2 regions of the Streptomyces sediminicola genome follow, and region 2 is predicted to be linked to the other one. Evidence: riboswitches for the same ligand, from Rfam matches in the RefSeq annotation. Region 2 holds a riboswitch; the other holds the start of a gene.
The links. Region 2 has a riboswitch for glycine ahead of gcvT (glycine cleavage system aminomethyltransferase GcvT). Riboswitches for the same ligand answer to the same signal wherever they lie in the genome.

Region 1: it holds a riboswitch for glycine, as region 2 does, so the genes downstream of both, gcvP (aminomethyl-transferring glycine dehydrogenase) here and gcvT (glycine cleavage system aminomethyltransferase GcvT) in region 2, are expected to answer to the same signal.

Annotation. Positions count from the first base shown of each region.
Region 1 covers NZ_CP144555.1:5,814,665-5,825,988, reverse strand. Annotated here, with positions in the region: gene kdpC (potassium-transporting ATPase subunit KdpC) at 196-849, opposite strand; gene kdpB (potassium-transporting ATPase subunit KdpB) at 902-2,989, opposite strand; gene kdpA (potassium-transporting ATPase subunit KdpA) at 3,019-4,683, opposite strand; gene kdpF (K(+)-transporting ATPase subunit F) at 4,692-4,790, opposite strand; gene VM636_RS25655 (hypothetical protein) at 4,787-5,017, opposite strand; gene VM636_RS25650 (TOBE domain-containing protein) at 5,195-5,614, shown strand; gene gcvP (aminomethyl-transferring glycine dehydrogenase) at 5,680-8,565, opposite strand; glycine riboswitch at 8,740-8,835, opposite strand; gene VM636_RS25640 (PRC-barrel domain-containing protein) at 8,983-9,360, shown strand; gene VM636_RS25635 (DNA polymerase IV) at 9,451-10,848, opposite strand; gene VM636_RS25630 (MerR family transcriptional regulator) at 10,991-11,324, opposite strand, start outside.
Region 2 covers NZ_CP144555.1:2,114,146-2,125,469, forward strand. Annotated here, with positions in the region: gene VM636_RS09085 (enhanced serine sensitivity protein SseB C-terminal domain-containing protein) at 89-886, opposite strand; gene VM636_RS09090 (enhanced serine sensitivity protein SseB C-terminal domain-containing protein) at 1,009-1,800, opposite strand; gene VM636_RS09095 (AAA family ATPase) at 1,877-2,560, opposite strand; glycine riboswitch at 2,738-2,831, shown strand; gene gcvT (glycine cleavage system aminomethyltransferase GcvT) at 3,023-4,141, shown strand; gene gcvH (glycine cleavage system protein GcvH) at 4,264-4,641, shown strand; gene glyA (serine hydroxymethyltransferase) at 4,657-5,919, shown strand; gene VM636_RS09115 (L-serine ammonia-lyase) at 6,006-7,373, shown strand; gene aroC (chorismate synthase) at 7,360-8,580, opposite strand; gene VM636_RS09125 (3-hydroxybenzoate 6-monooxygenase) at 8,577-9,764, opposite strand; gene VM636_RS09130 (hypothetical protein) at 9,855-10,187, opposite strand; gene VM636_RS09135 (chorismate-binding protein) at 10,184-11,324, opposite strand, start outside.

The DNA of each region.
Region 1 (11,324 bases), 3.7 Mb from region 2:
CCTAGAGACAGGCTTCAAACCGTGGCAAGCCCTTGTACGCGATGAATCTGGCCGTGGGCGCCACAGGAGGGGCCCGACAGCCCGAACCGAGCGGAAAGCAGCCGAAACTTTCGGCCGTGCTGGCGAACGTTGGGCGGTACTCTGCGTGCACCGTCCCGGCGACAGGCCGACGGCGGTCCCGCCCCCGGGGCCCGGTCAGCCCTTCGCCGCGAGCGCCTCGAGGGCGGTGTTGAGCGCGAGCACGTTGACGCGCGGCTCCCCGATGAAGCCGAGGTCGCGGCCCTCGGTGTGCCGCTCGACCAGCGCCCGGACCCGGCCGGCGGGAAGGCCGTTCTCCCGGGCCACGCGGCGCACCTGGAGGTGGGCGTAGGCCGGGGAGATGTGCGGGTCCAGGCCGGAGGCGGAGGAGGTGACCGCGTCGGCGGGGACGTCGGACGGCCGGACGGGGTGGCCCGGCACCGAGTCGAAGCGGGCGACGGCGGCGCGGGCCTCCTCGACCCGCCGGATGAGCACGGGGTTGTCGGCCGCCAGGTTGGTCGCCCCGGAGACGAGGAGGCGGTAGCGGGTGTTGAGGGTGTTCTCCGCCAGGCCCTCGGCGGGCCGGCCCTGGAACCAGCGGGGGTCGGGGCGCGTGCCGCCGGGCAGGTCGTAGGACTGCCCGATGAGCGAGGAGCCGACGACCCGGCCGCCCGCCGACACCCGCGAGCCGTCGGCACGGCCCGGGAACAGGCCCTGGGCGACCCCCGTGACGGCCAGCGGATAGACGACGCCGGTCAGCACCGTCAGGGCGAGCAGTGCCCTCAGTGCCGCCCCGAGCAGGCGGACGGTGGAGGAGACCGAGGCGTTCACGGAGATCACCACGCTTTCGGGGCCGTCGACGGCCCGGGGGCTTCGGGGGCCGTCACAGCCCCGGGAACAGGGACAGGAGCAGGTCGATGAGTTTGATGCCGGCGAAGGGCGCGACGAGCCCGCCGAGTCCGTAGAGGGCGAGGTTGCGCCGGAGCATCCGGTCCGCGCTCGCCGGCCGGTAGGCCACACCCCGCAGCGCGAGCGGTACCAGGGCCACGATGACCAGCGCGTTGAAGACGACCGCGGCGAGGATCGCCGAGTCCGGCGAGGCCAGCCGCATCACGTTCAGCCTCTCCAGTCCGGGATGGACGGCCGCGAAGAGCGCCGGGATGATCGCGAAGTACTTGGCGACGTCGTTGGCGACCGAGAACGTGGTCAGCGCGCCCCGGGTGATGAGCAACTGCTTGCCGATCTCGACGACCTCGATGAGCTTGGTCGGGTCGGAGTCGAGGTCGACCATGTTGCCGGCCTCCTTGGCCGCCGAGGTGCCGCTGTTCATGGCCACCCCGACGTCCGCCTGGGCGAGCGCGGGAGCGTCGTTGGTGCCGTCGCCGGTCATGGCGACCAGCTTCCCGGCCGCCTGCTCCTGTTTGATCAGCGTCATCTTGTCCTCGGGGGTGGCCTCCGCGAGGAAGTCGTCGACGCCGGCCTCCCGGGCGATCGCCTCGGCGGTCAGCCGGTTGTCGCCCGTGATCATGATCGTGCGGATGCCCATGCGGCGCAGTTCCGCGAACCTCTCGGACATGCCCGGTTTGACGACGTCCTTGAGGTGGATCACGCCGAGCACCCGGGCGCCGTGCTCGTCCTCGACGGCCACCAGCAGCGGGGTGCCGCCGGCCGTGGCGATCCGTTCGACCGGCTCGCGCAGCCCCTCGGGGACCCGGCCGCCGAGCCGGCCCACCCACGCGGCGACGGCGTCCGCCGAGCCCTTGCGGACCCGGCGGCCGTCGAGGTCCACGCCGGACATGCGGGTCTGCGCGGAGAAGGCGATCCACCGGGCGCCCGCCGGCCGCTCCCGGTACCGGTCGCCGAGCCCGTACGCGTCCTCGGCGAGGGAGACGATGGAGCGGCCCTCGGGCGTCTCGTCGGCGAGCGAGGAGAGCAGCGCCGCCTCCGCCACCTCCGCCTCCCGGCCGCCGGGCACCGGCACGAACCCCGCCGCCCGCCGGTTGCCGAGCGTGATCGTGCCCGTCTTGTCCAGGAGCAGCGTGGAGACGTCGCCGGCGGCCTCGACGGCGCGGCCGGACATGGCGAGCACGTTGCGGCGCACCAGGCGGTCCATGCCGGCGATGCCGATCGCGGAGAGCAGGGCGCCGATGGTCGTCGGGATCAGGCAGACCAGCAGCGCCACCAGCACGACCAGGGTGAGCCGGGTGCCCGCGTAGGCGGCGAACGGGGCGAGGGTGGCGCAGGCCAGCAGGAAGACGATGGTCAGCGAGGCGAGCAGGATGTTCAGCGCGATCTCGTTCGGGGTCTTCTGCCGGGCGGCGCCCTCGACCAGGCCGATCATGCGGTCGATGAAGGTCTCGCCGGGCCGCGTGGTGATGCGGACGACGATCCGGTCGGAGAGCACCCGGGTGCCGCCGGTGACGGCGCTGCGGTCGCCGCCGGACTCGCGGATGACCGGGGCCGACTCCCCGGTGATGGCGGACTCGTCGACCGAGGCGACGCCCTCGACGACGTCCCCGTCGCCCGGGATCACGTCCCCGGCCTCGCAGACCACCAGGTCCCCGACGCGCAGTTCGGTGGCCGGCACCGTGCTCCCGTCGGCCTTGCGGGCCACGGTGGTGGAGCGGGCCTGGCGCAGGGTGTCGGCCTGGGCCTTGCCGCGGCCCTCGGCCACCGCCTCCGCGAGGTTGGCGAAGAGCACGGTCAGCCAGAGCCAGGCGCTGATGGTCCAGCCGAACCAGTCGCCGGGGTCGGTGAAGGAGAAGGCGGTGGTCAGCACCGAGCCGGTCCACACCACGAAGATCACCGGCGAGGAGAGCAGCCCCCGGGGGTCGAGTTTGCGCAGCGCGTCGGGCAGCGCCGCGGCCAGTTGCGCCGGGCCGAGGGAGCCGGGGCCGGCCTGGCGCCGGGCGGCGTGGTGGGCGCGGGCCCTGCGGCGGTGCGGCGGGGTGGCGGGCGCGGACGCGGTCATGTGCTCCTCGGACCTCCTTCGGGGGCCGGTCATCGCGCCAGCCCCTCGGCCAGCGGGCCCAGGGCGAGCGCCGGGACGTAGGTGAGGGCGCCGACGATCAGGATGGTGCCCACCAGCAACGCGGTGAACAGGGGTTTCTCGGTGCGCAGGGTGCCCGCGGTGACCGGGGTCGGCTGCTGGCCGGCCAGCGATCCGGCCAGGGCGAGGACGAAGACGACCGGCAGGAAGCGGCCGAGGAGCATGGCGAGTCCGGTCGTGGTGTCGAACCAGTCCGTGTGCGCGTCCAGCCCCGCGAAGGCGGAACCGTTGTTGTTGGCGGCGGACGTGAAGGCGTACAGCACCTCGGTGAAGCCGTGCGCGCCCGGGTTGAGCATCGCGTGCCGCGGGGTCGGCAGGGCCATGGACAGGGCGGTGAGGACGAGCACCAGGGCGGGGGTGACGAGGAGGTAGAGGGCGGCCTGTTTGATCTCGCGGGGGCCGATCTTCTTCCCCAGGTACTCGGGGGTGCGGCCGACCATCAGTCCGGCGAGGAAGACGGCGATGACGGCCATGACGAGCATGCCGTAGAGGCCGGAGCCGGTGCCGCCGGGCGCGATCTCGCCGAGCGCCATGCCCAGCAGGGCGATCCCGCCGCCGAAGCCGGTGTACGAGGAGTGCGCGGAGTCCACGGCGCCGGTGGAGGTGAGCGTGGTGCTCACCGCGAACAGCGCCGACCCGGCGACCCCGAAGCGCACCTCCTTCCCCTCCAGGGCACCGCCCGCGATGCGCAGGGCGCCCTCGCGGTGGGCGAACTCGGTCCACATCATGAGCGCGAGGAACCCGGCCCAGATGACGGCCGTGGCGGCGAGGATCGCGTAGCCCTGCCGCGCCGAACCGGCCAGGACGCCGAAGGTGCGGGTCAGGGCGACCGGGATGACGAGGATCAGGAAGACCTCGAAGAGGTTGGTGACGGGCGTCGGGTTCTCGAAGGGGTGGGCGCTGTTGGCGTTGAAGTAGCCGCCCCCGTTGGTGCCGAGGACCTTGATGGCCTCCTGGGAGGCGACCGCGCCGCCGTTCCACTGCCGGGCGCCCCCGGTGAACTGGCCGACCTCGTGGACGCCGGCGAGATTCTGGACGACCCCGCAGGCGGCGAGGACGAGCGCGGCGACCGCGGCGAGCGGGAGCAGGACGCGGACCACGCCGCGCACCAGGTCGGCCCAGAAGTTGCCGAGTTCGGCGGTGCGGGTGCGGGCGAAGCCCCGGACGAGGGCGACGGCGACGGCCATGCCCACGGCGGCGGAGACGAAGTTCTGCACCGCGAGGCCGCCGGTCTGCACGACGTGCCCGAGCGTCTCCTCCCCGGCGTACGACTGCCAGTCGGTGTTGGTCACGAAGGACGCGGCCGTGTTGAACGCCTGCGCCGGCGGGACGGAGGCGAAGCCGGGGGAGCCCGGCAGCACGCCCTGCAGGCGCTGGAGCGCGTAGAGCAGGAGGACCCCGGCCAGGGAGAGCGCGAGCAGGGCGCGCAGGTAGGCGGGCCAGCGCATGCGGGTGTCGGGGTCGGCGCCGACGGCCCGGTAGATCCACCGCTCGACGCGCAGGTGCCGGGTGGAGGAGTAGACCCGGGCCATGTGGTCGCCGAGGGGGACGTACACGAGCGCGAGGGCGCCGAGGAGGGCGAGGGCCTGGAGGACGCCGGCGGTGACGGGACCCATCGCGGCGCTCAGAACCTCTCCGGGAAGATCAGGGCGAGGACGAGGTAGCCCAGCAGGGCGACGGCGGCGACGAGGCCGACGATGTTCTCGACGGTCTGGGCGGTCACAGTTTCGTCACCCCGCGGGCGACGAGGGCCACGAGCGCGAAGACCGCGATCGTGACGGTGAGATAGGCCGCGTCGGCCATCGTGCGCTCCCGGGTCGGGTCGGCGGGTCGGGCGTACGGTCCGAGGAAATCCGCTGCCGGACCGGGAACGGCCGCCGTTGATGTGTCCCTTACGGCGGCCCGTCCGCCCTTGATACCGCTCTGACGGCGCCGGGCCGGGTGCGCCACGACGGGGAGGGCGCGCGGGTGACGCCCGCGGCGGGCGCGCGGCCGGGCCGTGAGCCCCCGGTCCGCGCCCTGTGGCGACGCGGGCCCGCACGTCCCGGGAGGCACGCGTCCCCCGGGTTACGGTGAGCACACTTTACGGACATATCACACGAATCGACTCGTCAGTGAGGCGCCCTCATGAGCCTGAGCATCCGCAACCAGCTCCCCGGCACCGTCACCGCCGTCCTCCCCGGCGAGGCCATGGCGACGGTCCGCGTCCGCCTGGCCGGCGGCCAGGAACTCACCGCGGCGATCACCCGGGAGTCCGTGGAGGGGCTGGGCCTGGTCCCCGGCTCGGCCGTGCGCGCCCTGGTCAAGTCGACCGAGGTCTCCCTGGCCACCGCCCCGGTCGACGGCCTCTCCATCCGCAACCTGCTCCCGGGCACGGTCACCGGCGTCACCGCGGGCACCGCGATGGCCTCCGTCAAGGTCGACGCCCAGGGCGCGGCACTCACCGCCGTGATCACCCGGGAGGCGGTGGAGGAACTGGGGCTGTCGGCCGGGGTGCCGGTCGTGGCGCTGATCAAGTCGACCGAGGTGTCGCTGGCGACCGGCTGACGGCGAGGGGCCCCGCCCGGCCGTCGCGCGGCCGGGCGGGGCCCCTCCGTCCGGGCCCTCCCGGGTCAGTCCTCGTAGGCGTCCAGCGGCGGGCAGGAGCAGACCAGGTTGCGGTCGCCGAAGGCCTGGTCGATCCGGCGCACCGGCGGCCAGTACTTGTCGGCGGTCGGCGTCCCGGCCGGGAAGACGGCCTCCTCACGGGTGTACGCGTGCTCCCAGTCGCCGGCCAGCGCGGCGGCCGTGTGCGGCGCGTGGCGCAGCGGGTTGTCGTCGGCGGGCCACTCCCCGGAGCCGGTCTTCTCGATCTCGGCCCGGATGGCGATCATGGCGTCGCAGAACCGGTCGAGCTCGGCCAGGTCCTCGGACTCGGTCGGCTCGATCATCAGCGTCCCCGCCACCGGGAACGACATGGTCGGCGCGTGGAAGCCGTAGTCGATCAGCCGCTTGGCGACGTCGTCGACGCTGACGCCGGTGGCCTTGGTCAGCGGGCGCAGGTCGATGATGCACTCGTGGGCGACGAGGCCGCCGGGGCCGGTGTAGAGGACCGGGTAGTGCGGCTCCAGGCGCTTGGCGATGTAGTTGGCGGAGAGCACGGCCACCTGCGTGGCCCGCTTGAGTCCCTCGCCACCCATGAGCCGGACGTACGACCAGGAGATCGGCAGGATGCCCGCCGAGCCCCACGGGGCCGCGGAGACCGGACCCACGCCCGTGCTCGGGCCGGCGCCGGGCTGCAGCGGGTGGTTGGGCAGGTACGGCGCCAGGTGCTCGCGCACGGCCACCGGGCCGACGCCGGGGCCGCCGCCGCCGTGCGGGATGCAGAAGGTCTTGTGCAGGTTCAGGTGCGAGACGTCGCCGCCGAAGTGGCCGGGCTTGGCGAGGCCGACCAGCGCGTTGAGGTTGGCGCCGTCCACGTAGACCTGGCCGCCCGCCTCGTGCACCTGGGCGCAGATGTCGGCGACGTGCTCCTCGAAGACGCCGTGCGTCGACGGGTAGGTGATCATCAGCACGGCCAGCTCGTCGCGGTACTGCTCGATCTTGGCGCGCAGGTCGTCGACGTCGACCTCGCCGTCCTCGGCGGTCTTGACGACGACGACCTTCATGCCGGCCATGACCGCGCTGGCCGCGTTGGTGCCGTGCGCGGAGGACGGGATGAGGCAGACGGTGCGCTGTTCGTCCCCGTTGGCGCGGTGGTAGCCGCGGACGGCGAGCAGTCCGGCGAACTCGCCCTGCGAGCCGGCGTTCGGCTGGAGCGAGACCCGGTCGTACCCGGTCACCTCGGCCAGCCGCTCCTCCAGCTCCCGGATCAGGGTGAGGTAGCCCTGCGCCTGGTCGGCCGGCGCGAAGGGGTGCAGGCCGCCGAACTCGGACCAGGTCACCGGCTCCATCTCGGTGGTGGCGTTCAGCTTCATCGTGCACGAGCCGAGCGGGATCATGCCGCGGTCCAGCGCGTAGTCGCGGTCGGCGAGGCGGCGCAGGTAGCGCAGCATCGCGGTCTCGGAACGGTGCTGGTGGAAGACGGGGTGCGCCAGGTACTCGTCGGTGCGCAGCAGCGCCGCGGGCAGGGCGTCCTCGGTCGAGGCGTCCAGCGCGTCGATGTCGGCCTCGACGCCGAAGGCGTGCCAGACGCCGCCGACCTGGGCGCGGCCGGTGGTCTCGTCGCAGGCGGCCGAGACGTGGTCGGCGTCGACGAACCGCAGGTTGATGCCGTTCTCGCGGGCGGCGGCGACGATCTCGGCGGCGCGGCCGGGCACCCGGGCGGTCACCGTGTCGAAGTAGGCGCCGTGCACGATCTCGACACCGCCCGCGGCGAGGCCCGCGGCGAGGAGGCGGGCGTGGCGGTGGGTGCGCAGGGCGATGGTCCGCAGCCCGTCGGGACCGTGGTAGACGGCGTACATGCCGGCCATGACGGCCAGGAGCACCTGCGCGGTGCAGATGTTGCTGGTGGCCTTCTCGCGGCGGATGTGCTGCTCGCGGGTCTGGAGCGCGAGGCGGTAGGCGCGGTTGCCGTCGGCGTCGACGGAGACGCCCACGAGGCGGCCGGGCAGACTGCGCGCGAACCGCTCGCGCACGGCCATGTAGCCGGCGTGCGGTCCGCCGAAGCCCATCGGCACGCCGAAGCGCTGCGTGGTGCCGACGGCGATGTCGGCGCCCAGCTCGCCGGGCGAGGTGATCAGGGTGAGGGCGAGCAGGTCGGCGGCGACGGTGACGAGGGCGCCGAGCCCGTGGGCCTGCTCGATCACCGGCCGGATGTCCCGCACGGCTCCGGAGGCGCCCGGGTACTGGATCAGCACGCCGTTGATCTCGCGCTCGGCGACCTCGGCCGGGATGCCCTCGCTCAGGTCGGCGACGACGACCTCGACACCGGTCGGTTCGGCGCGGGTGCGGATCACGGCGACGGTCTGCGGCAGGGCGTCCGCGTCGACGAGGAACAGGCCCTTCTTGTTCTTGCCCATGCGCCGGGACAGGGCCATGGCCTCGGCGGCGGCGGTGCCCTCGTCGAGCAGCGAGGCGCCGGAGGTCGGCAGCCCGGTGAGGTCGGCGACCGTGGTCTGGAAGTTGAGCAGGGCCTCCAGCCGGCCCTGGGAGATCTCGGGCTGGTACGGGGTGTACGCGGTGTACCAGGCCGGGTTCTCCATGATGTTGCGCAGGATGACCGGCGGGGTGAAGGTCCCGTGGTAGCCGAGGCCGATCATCGAGTGGAGGACCTCGTTGCGGTCGGCCAGGGAGCGCAGCTCGGCCAGCACCTCGGCCTCGGAGCGCGCGTCCGGCAGGTCCAGCGCGTCGGCGTTCTTGATCACGTCGGGGACCGCGGCGGCCGTCAGTTCGTCGAGCGATCCGTAACCGACCTGGGCGAGCATCTTGGCCCGCGCCTCGGCGTCGGGTCCGATGTGGCGTTGTGCGAAGGGCATGGCCGCTTCGAGCGCGGAGAGCGGCGTGCGGGGGACGGTCATGGCGGGGGCCTCCTGGTCTGCGCGACCTTCGAGGGGCACCACGGCGCGGGTGCCCGGACGGCCTCCCCCTCTGTCATCTCGACCTGAGAGCTTCACCGGGCCGCCCGGAGGCGCCGGCTTTCACCGTCGGTGAGAGCGGAAGCCGTCGACACCCGCCCTGCTTTCCAGAGTGACCTCGTCCGTGCGGTACGTGAGCCTGAGAGATTCCGGGGAGGAGTTGCTCCTTCGGCGCCTCCGGAGACCCCCGGAGGACTCTCCCGCACGGGGTCGTCAGCCGTTTGCCAGCCTACCAGCGAGGCCGGTGGCCGGTCCGGTCCGCGGACATCCCGGGCTTCGAGTGGCCGTGCGCCCCAATGTGCCCTTTCGTAGGAGCTACGGATGATTTCGCCGGATGCTGTGCGACCCAGTGGAGGGCCCGTGCGTACCGACATCGACCCGCGCAACCTGATCGGCCGCAAGGCGTTCGACCGCAACGGCACCAAGATCGGCACCATCGACGAGGTCTATCTCGACGACGCCACCGGCATCCCCGAGTGGGCCGCCATACGGACCGGGCTCTTCGGCCGAGACGCCTTCGTGCCCCTGGAGCCCAGCGAACTCGTGGACGGCACCCTGCGCGTGCCCTTCGACCGGGCCCTGGTCAAGGAGGCCCCCGACTTCGGCGTCGGCCGCCACCTCTCCCCGGAGCAGGAGCTCCAGCTCTACCACCACTACGGCCTCGACGTGGCCGCCCCTCCCCCGCCGCCGGACCGCGACTTCGGCAACCTGGCCGGCCGGGGCAGCGAGGACACCTGACCCGGCCCGGGGCGGGCACGGCACGCAGGGCCGGGAGCCGGCCGGTGACCCGGGAGAGGCCGCACACCGGCGGACGTCCCCCACGGCCGGTCACGCGCCCGTCGCCTCGGGGCCGCCCCCGCCCTCGCCTCCGCCCTCGCCTCCGCCTTTGCCGGGCGGGACCAGCGGCAGCGGCTCCGCCGGCTCCAGCTCCGGATCGTCCACCGGGAAGGTCCGCACCCGGCCCGGTCCGGAGTACGGCGTCTCGAACCGCACCGTGACCCGGCCCAGCCCACTGCCCTGCGCCCAGCCGTGCCCGTACCGCGCGTGCCGCAGATCGTGCCCCGACGGCCACCGGCGCCCGTCCGGCCGCCCCGCGGGCTCGGCCGGCCCGGTGGGCTCTGCCGGCTCGGCGGCCGGTTCGTCGGCACGCTCGCCCGCCGCCTGCGCGAACAGGTCCTCCTGCGTGTAGTGGGCGAGACCGCTGACGCCGACCCCGAGCAGCCGCACCCCGCCCGTGGTGTCCACCGTGTCCAGCAGCCGCCCCGCGGCCTCCCGGACCACGGCGGGGTCGTCCGTGGGCCCGCGCAGCGTCTCGGAGCGGGTCAGCGTCGAGAAGTCGTAGCGGCGGACCTTGAGGACGATGGTCCGCCCGGACAGCCCGGCCTCGCGCAGCCGCCGCACGCACCGGTCGGCCAGCCCGCGCACCTCCACCCCGACCCGCACCCGGTCGTGGATGTCGACGTCGTAGGTGTCCTCGACCGAGACCGACTTGGTCTCCCGCTCGGCGACCACCGGCCGCTCGTCGTGGGCCAGCGCCATCGCGTACAGGCCGTGCCCGTGGGCCTTGCCGACCAGCCGCACCAGTTCGTCCTCGCCCGCCTCGGCGATCTCGCCGACGGTGGTGATGCCCGCCCGCCGCAGGTGGTCGCCGGTGGCCGGCCCGACGCCCGGCAGGGTGCGCACCGGCATGGGCGCCAGCAGGTCCCGCTCGGTGCCCGGCTCGATCAGCACCAGTCCGTCGGGCTTGGCCTCCTCGGAGGCGATCTTGGCGAGCATCTTGGAGGCGGCCAGCCCCACCGAGCCGGTCAGCCCGGTGGCCTGCCGGATGCCGGCCCGCAGCCGCGCCCCCGCCTCCCGCGCCGAGGCGGCGTCCCAGGCGGCCCCGCCGGCCTCCAGGTCCACGAACGCCTCGTCCAGGCTCAACGGCTCCACCAGCGGCGACAGCGCCCGCAGCAACCCCATCACCTGCTCGCTGATCGACCGGTACAGCCCGAAGCGGGGCACCAGGTAGGCGGCGTGCGGGGCGAGCCGGCGGGCCTGGCCCATGGGCATCGCGGAGCGCACGCCGAAGACACGGGCCTCGTAGGAGGCGGTGGCGACCACGCCCCGCGGCCCGAGCCCGCCCACGACGACGGCCTTCCCGCGCAGACTCGGCTTCGACGCCTGCTCCACCGAGGCGAAGAAGGCATCCATGTCCAGGTGCAGGATCGTGGGCGCGGCTCTCACGGGTCCGATGCTGCCCTACGGCACCGACAACGGCGCTCAGGCCCGCGGGCCCCCGGCCCGCGCGCTCAGGCCCGCGGGCCCCCGGCCCGGCCAAGGGTGCCGCCGTCGTGCCGCCCGGGACCCGCAGGGCCGCCCAGGGGCCTCAGACCGCCCTGTTCCGGCGGCGGGCCAGCTCGTCGGCGGGATTGTGCCCGACGAGGGTCTCCCCCGTGTCGATGCGCTCCCCGTGGAGCTGCGACAGGGCGCCCTCGACGTCGCGCCAGACCACGCCGACGGCGATGCCGAAGATGCCCTGGCCGCCCTGGAGCAGGGCGTGGACCTCGTCGGGCGAGGTGCACTCGTAGACCGTGGCACCGTCGCTCATCAGCGTCATCCGCTCCAGGTCGCGAAAGCCCCGCTCCCGCAGGTGACGGACGGTGGTCCGGATGTTCTGGAGGGAGACGCCGGTGTCGAGGAACCGCTTGACGATCTTCAGG
Region 2 (11,324 bases):
ATCTACGCGTTGCACCCCCTCTACGCGCGAAGATTCCCCTCCTCACGGCTTCGGGGACTCCGTGGCCGACCCGAGGGACTCTACGAGATCAGAACCGGCCCCCGGCCGGGGGGTAGCCGTAACCGCCGGCGGGCGACTGCGCGGGGGCGGCGGCGTGGGCCTCGCGGTCGTAGAACGGGCGGGCGTTGGCCCGCAGCCACATGGCGACCGGGTCGTGGGCGTCCGTCATGGCGACGGTCGAGACCGGCAGCCCCTCGGGCACCGCGCCGACCGACTGCTGCATCATGCCGCGCACGGCGTCGACGGCCGGCGGGGAGGTGTCGTAGACGTCGAGGCCGATGGCGAGGTAGGGCGCGCCGAGGGCCGGCTGCACCCAGGCGCGGCGCAGGGCGCGGACCGCGGGGGTGCGGTGGGCGTTCTGCGCGAGCAGGGCGTAGAACTGGGGGACCTCGATGGCCGGCTCGGACAGCCGCAGCGGGCCGGCGGGCTGGCGGTCCAGGCCGGAGGCGATGCGGCGCAGGTCGAGCCAGGGGATGCCGACCCCGCCGCCGGGGGCGTGCGGGTTGAGCCAGAGGCCGTAGTGGTCGGGGTAGAGGGCGCGGGCGGCCTCCAGGGCGTCGACCACCTCGTACGAGCGGTTCCAGCCGCTGGCGGAGAGCTCCTGGGCGGAGGTGACGCAGGGGGCGTACCCGAAGCCGTCGACCTCCATGTTCCCGTACTGGGCGTCGGGCGAGCCGGCCTGTCCGTGCCACAGCAGCATCCAGACCTGGCCGGTGGTGGGGGTGGCGAGGGCGCGCAGGAGTGCCTCGTAGGCGTCGTAGCGCCCCGGGGTCACCTGGCGCAGCATGTGCTCGACCTGCCCGGTCGCGGTGCCGCTGGCGCTCACCTGTATCGCCCCTTCGAGAAGTCGCCCCGGATATGGAACCAGCTTATGTGGCCGCCCGGACAGCGGCGGCCCTGGTGCGCGGGGCCCGTCGCCGAAGGGCGGCCGGGCTCCGCGCGGCGGCCTCAGGCGTCCCGGGTGTAGAAGGGGCGGACGTTCTCGCGCAGCCAGTCGCAGACCGGGTCCTGGGCCGCCTCCAGCAGCACCAGGTTGACCGGCCAGGGGGCCGGGGCGGCGGCCAGGGCGCGGCCGAGGGCGTCCAGGGGCCGGACCCGGGCGTCGCCCTCCCAGTGGGCCAGTTCGACGCCGACGAACATGACGGGGTCGGCGGTCTCGATGGCGGCCAGGCAGCGGCGGGCGGTGCGGACGGTGCCGTCGGCGGCGAACTCGGCGCAGGCGGCGGCGAGGAAGTCCACCGGGTCGTCCTGCCAGTCGGGTTCGAAGAGGCGGACCCGGCCGCCGCCCGCCTCGCCGGCCCCCGGGGAGCCGGCGGCGCGGCACAGCTCGGCCACGGCGGCGGGCGGGAGCGGGGCGCCGACGACGCCGTCCGGGTTGAGGGCGATGCCGATCTGCGGGGGCAGTCCGCGGGCGAACTCCACGGCGGGCGCGACGGTGTACGCCATGTGGGCGCCGACGACGCGGCGGAACTGCTCCTCGGAGCTGAACACCGGTACGTACGCCTGGCCGTCGAGGTCCACGGCGGGCAGGTCCAGGGGGCCGGTGCCGGGGCCGCCCCCGTTGGGCAGCGGGACCCAGACGAAGCTGCGGCCGAGGACCTCGACGATGCGTCCGCCGGCGCCGGGCACGCCGAGGGAGGCGGACAGCACCTCCTCCAGTTCGTTGCCGGGCCAACCGCCGTGGGAGTGGGGGTGCGCCTGCGCCGGGAAGTCCGCGGAGTGGTCCGCCGGGATGTCCATCTGTGCCTACCGCCTGCCTGGTACCGCTGCTTGGCTGGAAAGGCTAACCCGTTCGAGGGCGGAGGCACACGGTCCGTCAGCGAACGAACGCGATCCGCCGTAACGCGCGGGCGGCGGCGCGGTCGAGGAGGACGGCGGAGCCGCAGCCGGCCGGCGGCCTCCCGGCGGCCACGGCGGCCAGCAGCCGGGCGGTGGCGGCGCGGTGGCGCGCGAAGGCGTACCGGCTGACGCCCCGTCCGCGTTCGCGCTGGCCGGCCAGGGCCTCGTCGGCGCCGACGTCGAGGAGGACCAGGTGCAGGGCGGCGCCGCGGCGCCGGGCCTCGCGGGCGAGCCAGCGGCGCACCCAGGTCTGGGTGCCGCAGTCGTGCACGACCAGTCCCCCGCCGCCGGCGAGCGCGCGGCGCAGTCCGGCGTAGTGGGAGAGGCGGACGAGGGGGCGGTAGAGGGCGTACGGCAGGCGGCGGGGCATCCGGCGCTCCCAGCGGTCGCGGGTGTCCTGGGAGTCGACGCGGGCGCCGGGCACGGCGCGGCGCATGAGGGTGGACTTGCCGCCGCCGGGCAGTCCGGTGACGACCACCAGGTCGTGGCGGGCGAAGAGCAGGTCGCGCGGGCCCCGGCCGGCCCGGCCGCGCAGGTCGCGGACGACGGGCGCCGGCGCGGGCGGGGTCGCGCGCCGGGCGCGGGAACGGGCGGCCGGGGCCGCGGGCCGCGGGGACGGTGCGAGGCCGCGGGCCGCCGCGTACGCCGTGGTCCTGTCCACCGTGTTCGTCCTCCCCTGGGGGCGTCGGCGAGGTCCTCCCCGCCGAGTGTAAAGAGAAGGTAATGCCGCGGTCTCGCGATTTCGTGCGCCCAGTGCCACAAGGCGGTTACAGATCACGGTCTGCCGCGAGCGGGCCGGGCATGCGATGATGGCGGCGCCAACTGCATACCGGCCGTTTGAATCCGCGCGGGAGAGTCCCCGGCCGCGCCGGGGCGCCGAAGGAGCAAGTCCCTCCCTTGAATCTCTCAGGCACCGTTACCGCGCGGGCGAGGCACATCTGAAAAGCGGGCCGCCCGGCGTCCGGGGGCCCCACCCAAGGTGCAAGCTCCGCACCGCCGACGCGCGGTGCTCAGGGCGAACCTCTCAGGTTCCGATGACAGATGGGGAGGATGTGCCCCGTCCTGCCCCCGTGTCCGGCCCCGTGCCGTGCCCGGGACCCTCGCCCTGGGAGACGACCGACCGATGAGCAGTACCGAACCACGCCGCACCGCGCTCGATGCCGAGCACCGCGCGCTGGGTGCGACGATGACCGACTTCGCCGGCTGGGACATGCCGCTGCGCTACGGCTCCGAGCGGGACGAGCACGTGGCCGTGCGCACCCGCGCGGGCCTCTTCGACCTCTCCCACATGGGCGAGATCACGGTCACCGGCCCCGACGCCGCGCGCCTCCTCGACCACGCCGTGGTGGGCAACATCTCCACGGTCAAGGAGGGCCGCGCCCGCTACACCATGATCTGCCGGCCCGACGGCGGCATCCTGGACGACCTGATCGTCTACCGGCTCGGCGAGCGGGAGTACCTGGTCGTCGCCAACGCCTCCAACGCCCAGGCCGTCCTGGACGCGCTGGTGGAGCGCGCGGCCGGCTTCGACGCCGAGGTCCGCGACGACCGGGACGCCTACGCGCTGCTCGCCGTGCAGGGCCCCGAGGCGGTGGCCGTCCTCGCCCCGCTCACCGACGCCGACCTGGACGGGCTGCGCTACTACGCCGGTCTGACCGGCACGGTGGCCGGGGCGCCGGCGCTGATCGCGCGCACCGGGTACACCGGCGAGGACGGCTTCGAGCTGTTCGTGCGGCCGGAGCACGCGGTGGGGCTGTGGCGGGCGCTGCTCGCGGCGGGCGAGGGCGCCGGGCTGGTCCCGTGCGGCCTGTCCTGCCGGGACACGCTCCGCCTGGAGGCGGGCATGCCGCTCTACGGCCACGAGCTGTCGGCCGCCCTGACGCCCTTCGACGCCGGCTTCGGCCGGGTGGTGAAGTTCGAGAAGGAGGGCGACTTCGTCGGCCGCGAGGCGCTGGCCGAGGCCGCCTCCCGCACCGAGAGCACCCCGCCGCGGGTCCTGGTCGGCCTGGTCGCCGAGGGCCGCCGCGTCCCGCGCGCCGGGTACGCCGTGGTCCGCGACGGCGAGGTGGTCGGCGAGGTCACCTCCGGGGCCCCCTCCCCGACCCTGGGCAAGCCGATCGCCATGGCCTACGTGGACCCCGCGGTCGCGGCACCGGGCACGCCCGGGGTCGGCGTCGACATCCGGGGCTCCCACGAGCCGTACGAGGTCGTGGCGCTGCCGTTCTACACGCGCGCCAAGTAGCGGCCGCCCCGGCCGCCCGCGCGAGCAGCGGCGCGGTCCCCGCGTCCCGCCCCGCCGCCGGCCGGCGGTGCGGCGGCGCTCCCCTTCGTCAGCACTCCCCCGCATACAGGAGAATTCAGGCCATGAGCAACCCCCAGAACCTGCGTTACAGCAAGGAGCACGAGTGGCTGTCGGCCGCCGAGGACGGCGTGTCGGTGATCGGCATCACCGAGCACGCGGCCAACGCGCTCGGCGACGTCGTCTTCGTGCAGCTCCCGGAGACCGGTTCCACCGTCACGGCGGGCGAGACCTGCGGTGAGCTGGAGTCGACCAAGTCCGTCTCCGACCTCTACTGCCCCGTCACCGGCGAGGTCACCGAGGTCAACGAGGACGTCGTCAGCGACCCCTCGCTGGTGAACTCGGCCCCCTTCGAGGGCGGCTGGCTCTTCAAGGTGCGCGTCACCGGCGAGCCGGACGACCTGCTCTCCGCCGACGAGTACGCCCAGTTCATCGCCGGCTGAGGAGGGACCGACCGCATGTCGCTTCTGAACACGCCCCTGCACGCGCTCGACCCGGACGTGGCCGCCGCGCTCGACGCCGAGCTGGACCGCCAGCAGTCCACCCTCGAGATGATCGCCTCGGAGAACTTCGCCCCGGTCGCGGTCATGGAGGCCCAGGGCTCGGTCCTGACCAACAAGTACGCCGAGGGCTACCCCGGCCGCCGCTACTACGGCGGCTGCGAGCACGTCGACGTGGTCGAGCAGATCGCCATCGACCGGGTCAAGGCGCTCTTCGGCGCCGAGCACGCCAACGTGCAGCCGCACTCGGGCGCCCAGGCCAACGCCGCCGCGATGTTCGCGCTGCTCAAGCCCGGCGACACCATCATGGGTCTCAACCTCGCCCACGGCGGGCACCTGACCCACGGCATGAAGATCAACTTCTCCGGCAAGCTCTACGACGTGGTCGCCTACCACGTGGGCGACGACGGCCGGGTCGACATGGCCGAGGTGGAGCGGCTGGCCCGGGAGAGCCGGCCCAAGCTGATCGTGGCGGGCTGGTCGGCCTACCCGCGGCAGCTCGACTTCGCCGCGTTCCGCAGGATCGCCGACGAGGTCGGCGCCTACCTCATGGTCGACATGGCGCACTTCGCCGGGCTCGTCGCCGCGGGACTGCACCCCAACCCGGTGCCGCACGCGCACGTGGTGACGACCACCACGCACAAGACGCTCGGCGGCCCGCGCGGCGGTGTGATCCTCTCCACGGCCGACCTCGCCAAGAAGATCAACTCGGCGGTCTTCCCCGGTCAGCAGGGCGGTCCGCTGGAGCACGTGGTGGCCGCCAAGGCCGTCGCCTTCAAGGTCGCCGCCTCCGAGGACTTCAAGGAGCGCCAGCGCCGTACGCTGGAGGGCGCCCGCGCCCTGGCCGAGCGGCTGGTGCGGGACGACGCCAAGGCGGCGGGCGTGTCCGTGCTGTCCGGCGGCACGGACGTGCACCTCGTCCTGGTCGACCTGCGCGAGTCCGAGCTGGACGGGCAGCAGGCCGAGGACCGCCTGCACGAGATCGGCATCACGGTGAACCGCAACGCCGTGCCGGACGACCCGCGCCCGCCGATGGTGACCTCCGGTCTGCGCATCGGCACCCCGGCGCTGGCCACCCGCGGCTTCACGGCGGAGGACTTCGCCGAGGTCGCCGACGTGATCGCCGAGGCGCTGAAGCCGTCGTACGACGCAGAGGCGCTCAAGGCCCGGGTGAAGGCCCTGGCCGACAAGCACCCCCTGTACCCGGGTCTGACCAAGTAACCCGCGGTACCCCCACGGCACCGTGCCCGCCACGAACGGGCACGGTGCCCGTCCCTCCGCACCACCCCCCGTTCTGAGGAGTCTCCGTGGCCATCTCGGTCTTCGACCTGTTCTCGATCGGCATCGGCCCGTCGAGCTCCCACACGGTCGGCCCGATGCGGGCGGCCCGCATGTTCGCCCGGCGCCTCGGCCACGAGGGGCTGTTGACGCGCGCCGCCTCGGTCCGCGCCGAGTTGTACGGCTCGCTCGGTGCGACCGGCCACGGTCACGGCACGCCGAAGGCGGTGCTGCTCGGCCTGGAGGGCGACTCGCCGCGCACGGTGGACGTGGAGAAGGCGGACGAGCGGGTCGGGGAGATCCGCTCCTCGGGGCGGCTCCGGCTGCTCGGCGAGCACGAGATCGCCTTCTCCTTCGACGACGACATGGTCCTGCACCGCCGCGAGGCGCTCCCCTACCACGCCAACGGCATGACCCTGGTGGCCCGGGACGCGGCGGGCGCGGAACTGCTGGCGAAGACGTACTACTCGGTGGGCGGCGGTTTCGTCGTCGACGAGGAGGCGGTGGGCGCGGACCGCATCAAGCTGGACGACACGGTGCTGAAGCACCCCTTCCGCACCGGGGACGAGCTGCTGCGGCTGACCGAGGAGACCGGCCTGTCGATCTCCGCGCTGATGATGGAGAACGAGCGGGCCTGGCGCGACGAGGACGAGGTCCGCGCGGGCCTGCTGGAGATCTGGGGCGTGATGCGGGCCTGCGTCGACCGCGGCATGTCCCGCGAGGGCATCCTGCCGGGCGGGCTGAAGGTCCGCCGCCGGGCCGCCACCACCGCGCGCAAGCTGCGCTCGGAGGGCGACGCCCAGGCCCTCGCGATGGAGTGGATCACCCTCTACGCGATGGCCGTCAACGAGGAGAACGCGGCCGGCGGCCGGGTCGTGACGGCCCCGACCAACGGCGCGGCCGGCATCATCCCGGCGGTCCTGCACTACTACGTGAACTTCGTGCCCGGCGCCGACGAGGACGGCGTGGTCCGCTTCCTGCTCGCCGCGGGCGCGATCGGCATGCTCTTCAAGGAGAACGCCTCGATCTCCGGCGCCGAGGTCGGCTGCCAGGGCGAGGTCGGCTCCGCCTGCTCGATGGCGGCGGGCGCGCTGGCCGAGGTGATGGGCGGATCGCCGGAGCAGGTGGAGAACGCGGCCGAGATCGGCATGGAGCACAACCTCGGCCTGACCTGCGACCCGGTCGGCGGCCTGGTCCAGATCCCGTGCATCGAGCGCAACGGCATGGCGGCGGTCAAGGCCGTCACCGCCGCGCGGATGGCGCTGCGCGGCGACGGCTCGCACAAGGTCTCCCTGGACAAGGTCATCAAGACGATGAAGGAGACCGGCGCGGACATGTCCGTGAAGTACAAGGAGACGGCCCGCGGCGGCCTCGCGGTGAACATCATCGAGTGCTGAGCGGCGCCTCCCGGCGGGCGGGGCACGGTACGGCCAGGGCGTCGAGGTAGGAGCGGACGTTGCGGCGGGTCTCGGTGACGCTGTCGCCCCCGAACTTCTCCGCGACCGCGTCCGCGAGCACCAGCGCGACCATGGCCTCCGCCACGATCCCGGCCGCCGGCACCGCGCACACGTCCGAACGCTGGTGGTGTGCCTGCGCCGCCTCTCCGGTCACCACGTCGACCGTGCGCAGCGCCCGCGGCACCGTCGCGATCGGCTTCATCGCCGCGCGTACCCGCAGCGCCTCGCCCGTCGACAGGCCGCCCTCCGTGCCGCCCGCGCGCCCGGTGGCGCGCCGGATGCCGTCGTCGTCCGCCACGATCTCGTCGTGCGCCCGCGATCCGGGCACTCGGGCCAGCCCGAAGCCGTCCCCGATCTCGACGCCCTTGATCGCCTGGATGCCCATCAGCGCCGCCGCCAGCCGCGCGTCCAGCCGCCGGTCCCAGTGCACGTGCGAGCCCAGTCCCACGGGCACCCCGTAGGCCAGCACCTCGACCACGCCGCCCAGGGTGTCCCCGTCCTTGTGGGCCTGGTCGATCTCCGCGACCATCGCCTTCGAGGCGTCCGCGTCCAGACAGCGCACCGGGTCCGCGTCGAGCCGCTCCACGTCCCCCGGCACCGGGTACACGCCGTACGGGGCCTTCGCCGCGGCCAGTTCCACCACGTGGCTGACGATCTCGATGCCAGCCGTCTCCTTCAGGTACGAGCGGGCGACGGCGCCCAGCGCGACCCGCGCCGCGGTCTCCCGCGCCGAGGCACGTTCCAGCACCGGCCGCGCCTCGTCGAACCCGTACTTCTGCATCCCGGCCAGGTCCGCGTGTCCCGGCCGCGGACGCGTCAGCGGAGCGTTCCGCGCCAGACCGGCCAGCACCCGCGGATCGACCGGGTCGGCGGCCATCACCTGCTCCCACTTCGGCCACTCGGTGTTGCCGACCATCACCGCGACCGGGGAACCCAGGGTCAGACCGTGCCGGACACCGCCGAGGAAGGTCACCTCGTCCCGCTCGAACCTCATCCGGGCACCGCGCCCGTACCCCAGCCGCCGCCGCGCCAGATGATCCGCCACCATCTCCGTCGTGACCGGCACGCCGGCGGGCAGACCCTCCAGCGTCGCGACGAGTGCGGGACCGTGGGACTCCCCCGCGGTCAGCCAGCGCAACCCGCTCAACGCGGTTCCCCCGTCCCGCCGACGCGCGCCCCGTGCAGCCAGGCGACCTTGTCGTGGAGGTCGTCGACGGTGAGGGAGGACAGCATGGCGTTGCGGGCGACGGCCTCCTCCCCCGCCGGGTGGTAGAGCCGCTCGCCCAGGGCGCGGGCGACCCGCTGCGCCCCGGCGGCGCGTTCCCGGCGCTCGGCCTGGTACTTCTCCAGGCGCTGGGGCACGTCGTCGCCGGCCCCGGCGAGCAGATCGCCGAGGAGCACGGCGTCCTCCAGTGCCATGCAGGCGCCCTGGGCCGCGTACTGGAGCATGGGATGCGCGGCGTCGCCGAGGAGGGCGACCCGGCCGTCCGTCCAGCGGTCGACGGGGTCCCGGTCGCACAGGACCCACTCCTTCCAGTCGGTCCCCAGTTCCAGCAGCCGCCGGGCGGTGCCGCTCAGCCCCGGGAAGCGGGCGAGGACGTGTCCGCGCCCGGCGGGCCGGCCGGTCACCACCTCGGGCGCGCCGTCGTCCAGGGTGATGGCGAGGTTGAACAGTTCGCCCCTGCCGATGGGGTAGTGCACGAAGTGCCACCGTGGCCCGGCCCACAGGGTGACGCTGTTCCAGCGCAGCTCGGCCGGGACGCGTTCCATGGGGATGACGGACCGGTAGATGGTGTGGCCGCAGACGCGCGGCGGGCCGTCGCCGAGCAGCCGTTCCCGGACGGCGGAGCGGATGCCGTCCGCGCCGACGAGCACCGCCCCGGTGACGCGCTCCCCGCCGTCGAGGAGGGCGGTGACGCCCGCCGGGGTCTGCTCGTACCCGGTCACGGAGCGGTTCGCGCTCAGTGTGACGCCCGGGTGGGCGGCGCAGCCGTCGAGGAGCGCCTGGTAGAGGTCGCCGCGGTGCACGACGGCGTACGGGTTGCCGAAGCGGGCGCGGTAGGCGCCGGTCAGCGGCATGCTCACGACCTGTTCCCCGGTCGTGCCGTCCATGAAGCGCAGCGCGTCGACGTGGACGGCGCACGCGCGGGCGGCCGGGCCGATGCCGAGGCGGTCCAGGGCGTGGAAGGCGTTGGGGCCGAGCTGGATGCCCGCGCCCAGTTCGGTGAAGGCCGCCGCGCGTTCGAGTACGACGGCGCGGTGGCCGTTGCGGGCGATGCTCAGGGCCGCCGCGAGGCCCCCGATGCCGCCCCCGGCTATGAGTACCTTCATGGTGCTCCTTGTCGCTGGTCGGTTGGGTGCCGGGTGCCGGGCCGGGGACCGTCGGGTCCGGCCGGTCCCCGGGCCGTCGCGGAGGGCGGCTCAGCCGGTGAAGGCGCGGCCGAGGCGGGCCAGTCCGGCGGTGTCGTAGGCGCCCTCGGTGGTCGCCTCGACGTCGAAGGCGTACCGCTCGGTGGGCGCGTAGCCGATGAGCGCGGCGGCGCCGGGCGGCAGCGGCGCCTCCGCCGCCCGCGCCGACTCCCACAGGAACACCGCGCCCCAGCGGTCGGTGGTCTCGTCGGCGATCCACACCTTCAGGCGCAGCCCCGGCATCCGGGCGTAGCGGTCCACGGCCTCGTCCCGCAGGAAGGCGCGCAGGGAGGCGATGGTCTGCTCGGACCGTCCGAGGTCCCACCACACGATCACCACCCTCATCGGCGCAGCACCCCCGCGAGCGCGTCGCCGGTGATGCGGACGCCGTCCCGGGTGAGCACGGACTCGGGGTGGAACTGCAGGGAGGCGAAGCCCGGCCCGCGCAGCGCGTGCACCTCGCCGCTCTCCTCGTCGCGGCTCGCCTCGACGGTGCCCACGCCGGGCACGTCGACGGCGGGACCGGCGCAGCGGGCGGCGAACGTGTTGTAGAAGCCGACCCGTTCGCGCCTGCCGAACAGCTCGATCTCCCGCTGGAATCCCTGGTGGGGCACCGGTCGGCGCACCAGTTCGAGGCCGAGCAGGGAGCCCAGCACCTGGTGGCTGAGGCAGACCGCGAGGAAGGGGCGGCGCTCCGTCAGGAGGGTGCCGAGCGCGGCCCGCAGGTGGGCGATCTTCGGGTCTCCGGCGGCGCGCGGGTCGCCGGGGCCGGGGCCCATCACGACGAGGTCGTGGCCGTCGAAGGAGTGGGGCTCGTCGTAGCGCCGGACGGTGGGGACCAGGCCGAGGGCGCGGAGCTGGTGGCCGAGCATGGCGGTGAAGGTGTCCTCGGCGTCGACCACCAGGACGCTGCGGCCGGTCAGTTCGGGCCGTACGACGCCGTCCGCGGTGCGCTCGCCGATCCAGAAGCCGGCGATCTGGCCGTTGCGGCGTTCCAGGGCCCGGCGCACGCTCGGGTGCCCGGCGAGGCGCGGTGCGCCGCCCGCGCCGAGGGCGGCGAGCAGTCCGGACGCCTTGGCACGGGTCTCCTCGACCTCCGAGGCCGGGTCGGAGTGGCGCACCAGGGTGGCGCCGACACCGATGCTCAGGCGTCCGCCCGCGCCGATGTCGGCGGTGCGGATGAGGATGGCGGAGTCGAGGGTGCGCCCGCCCTCGGCGTCCCGCCCGATCAGGGCGGCGACCCCGCTGTAGTAGCCGCGCCCGCGGGGTTCGTAGCGGCTGATGACCCGGCAGGCGCTCTCCAGCGGGCTGCCCGTCACCGTCGGCGCGAACAGGGTCTCCCGCAGGATGGCGCGGGGGTCGCGGTCGCTGGTGCCCTCGATGAGGTACTCGGTGTGCGCGAGCCGGGCCATCTCCTTGAGCCCGGGGCCGACGACCCTGGGGGCGGGGTCGCAGATCCGGGCCATCATCTTGAGTTCCTCG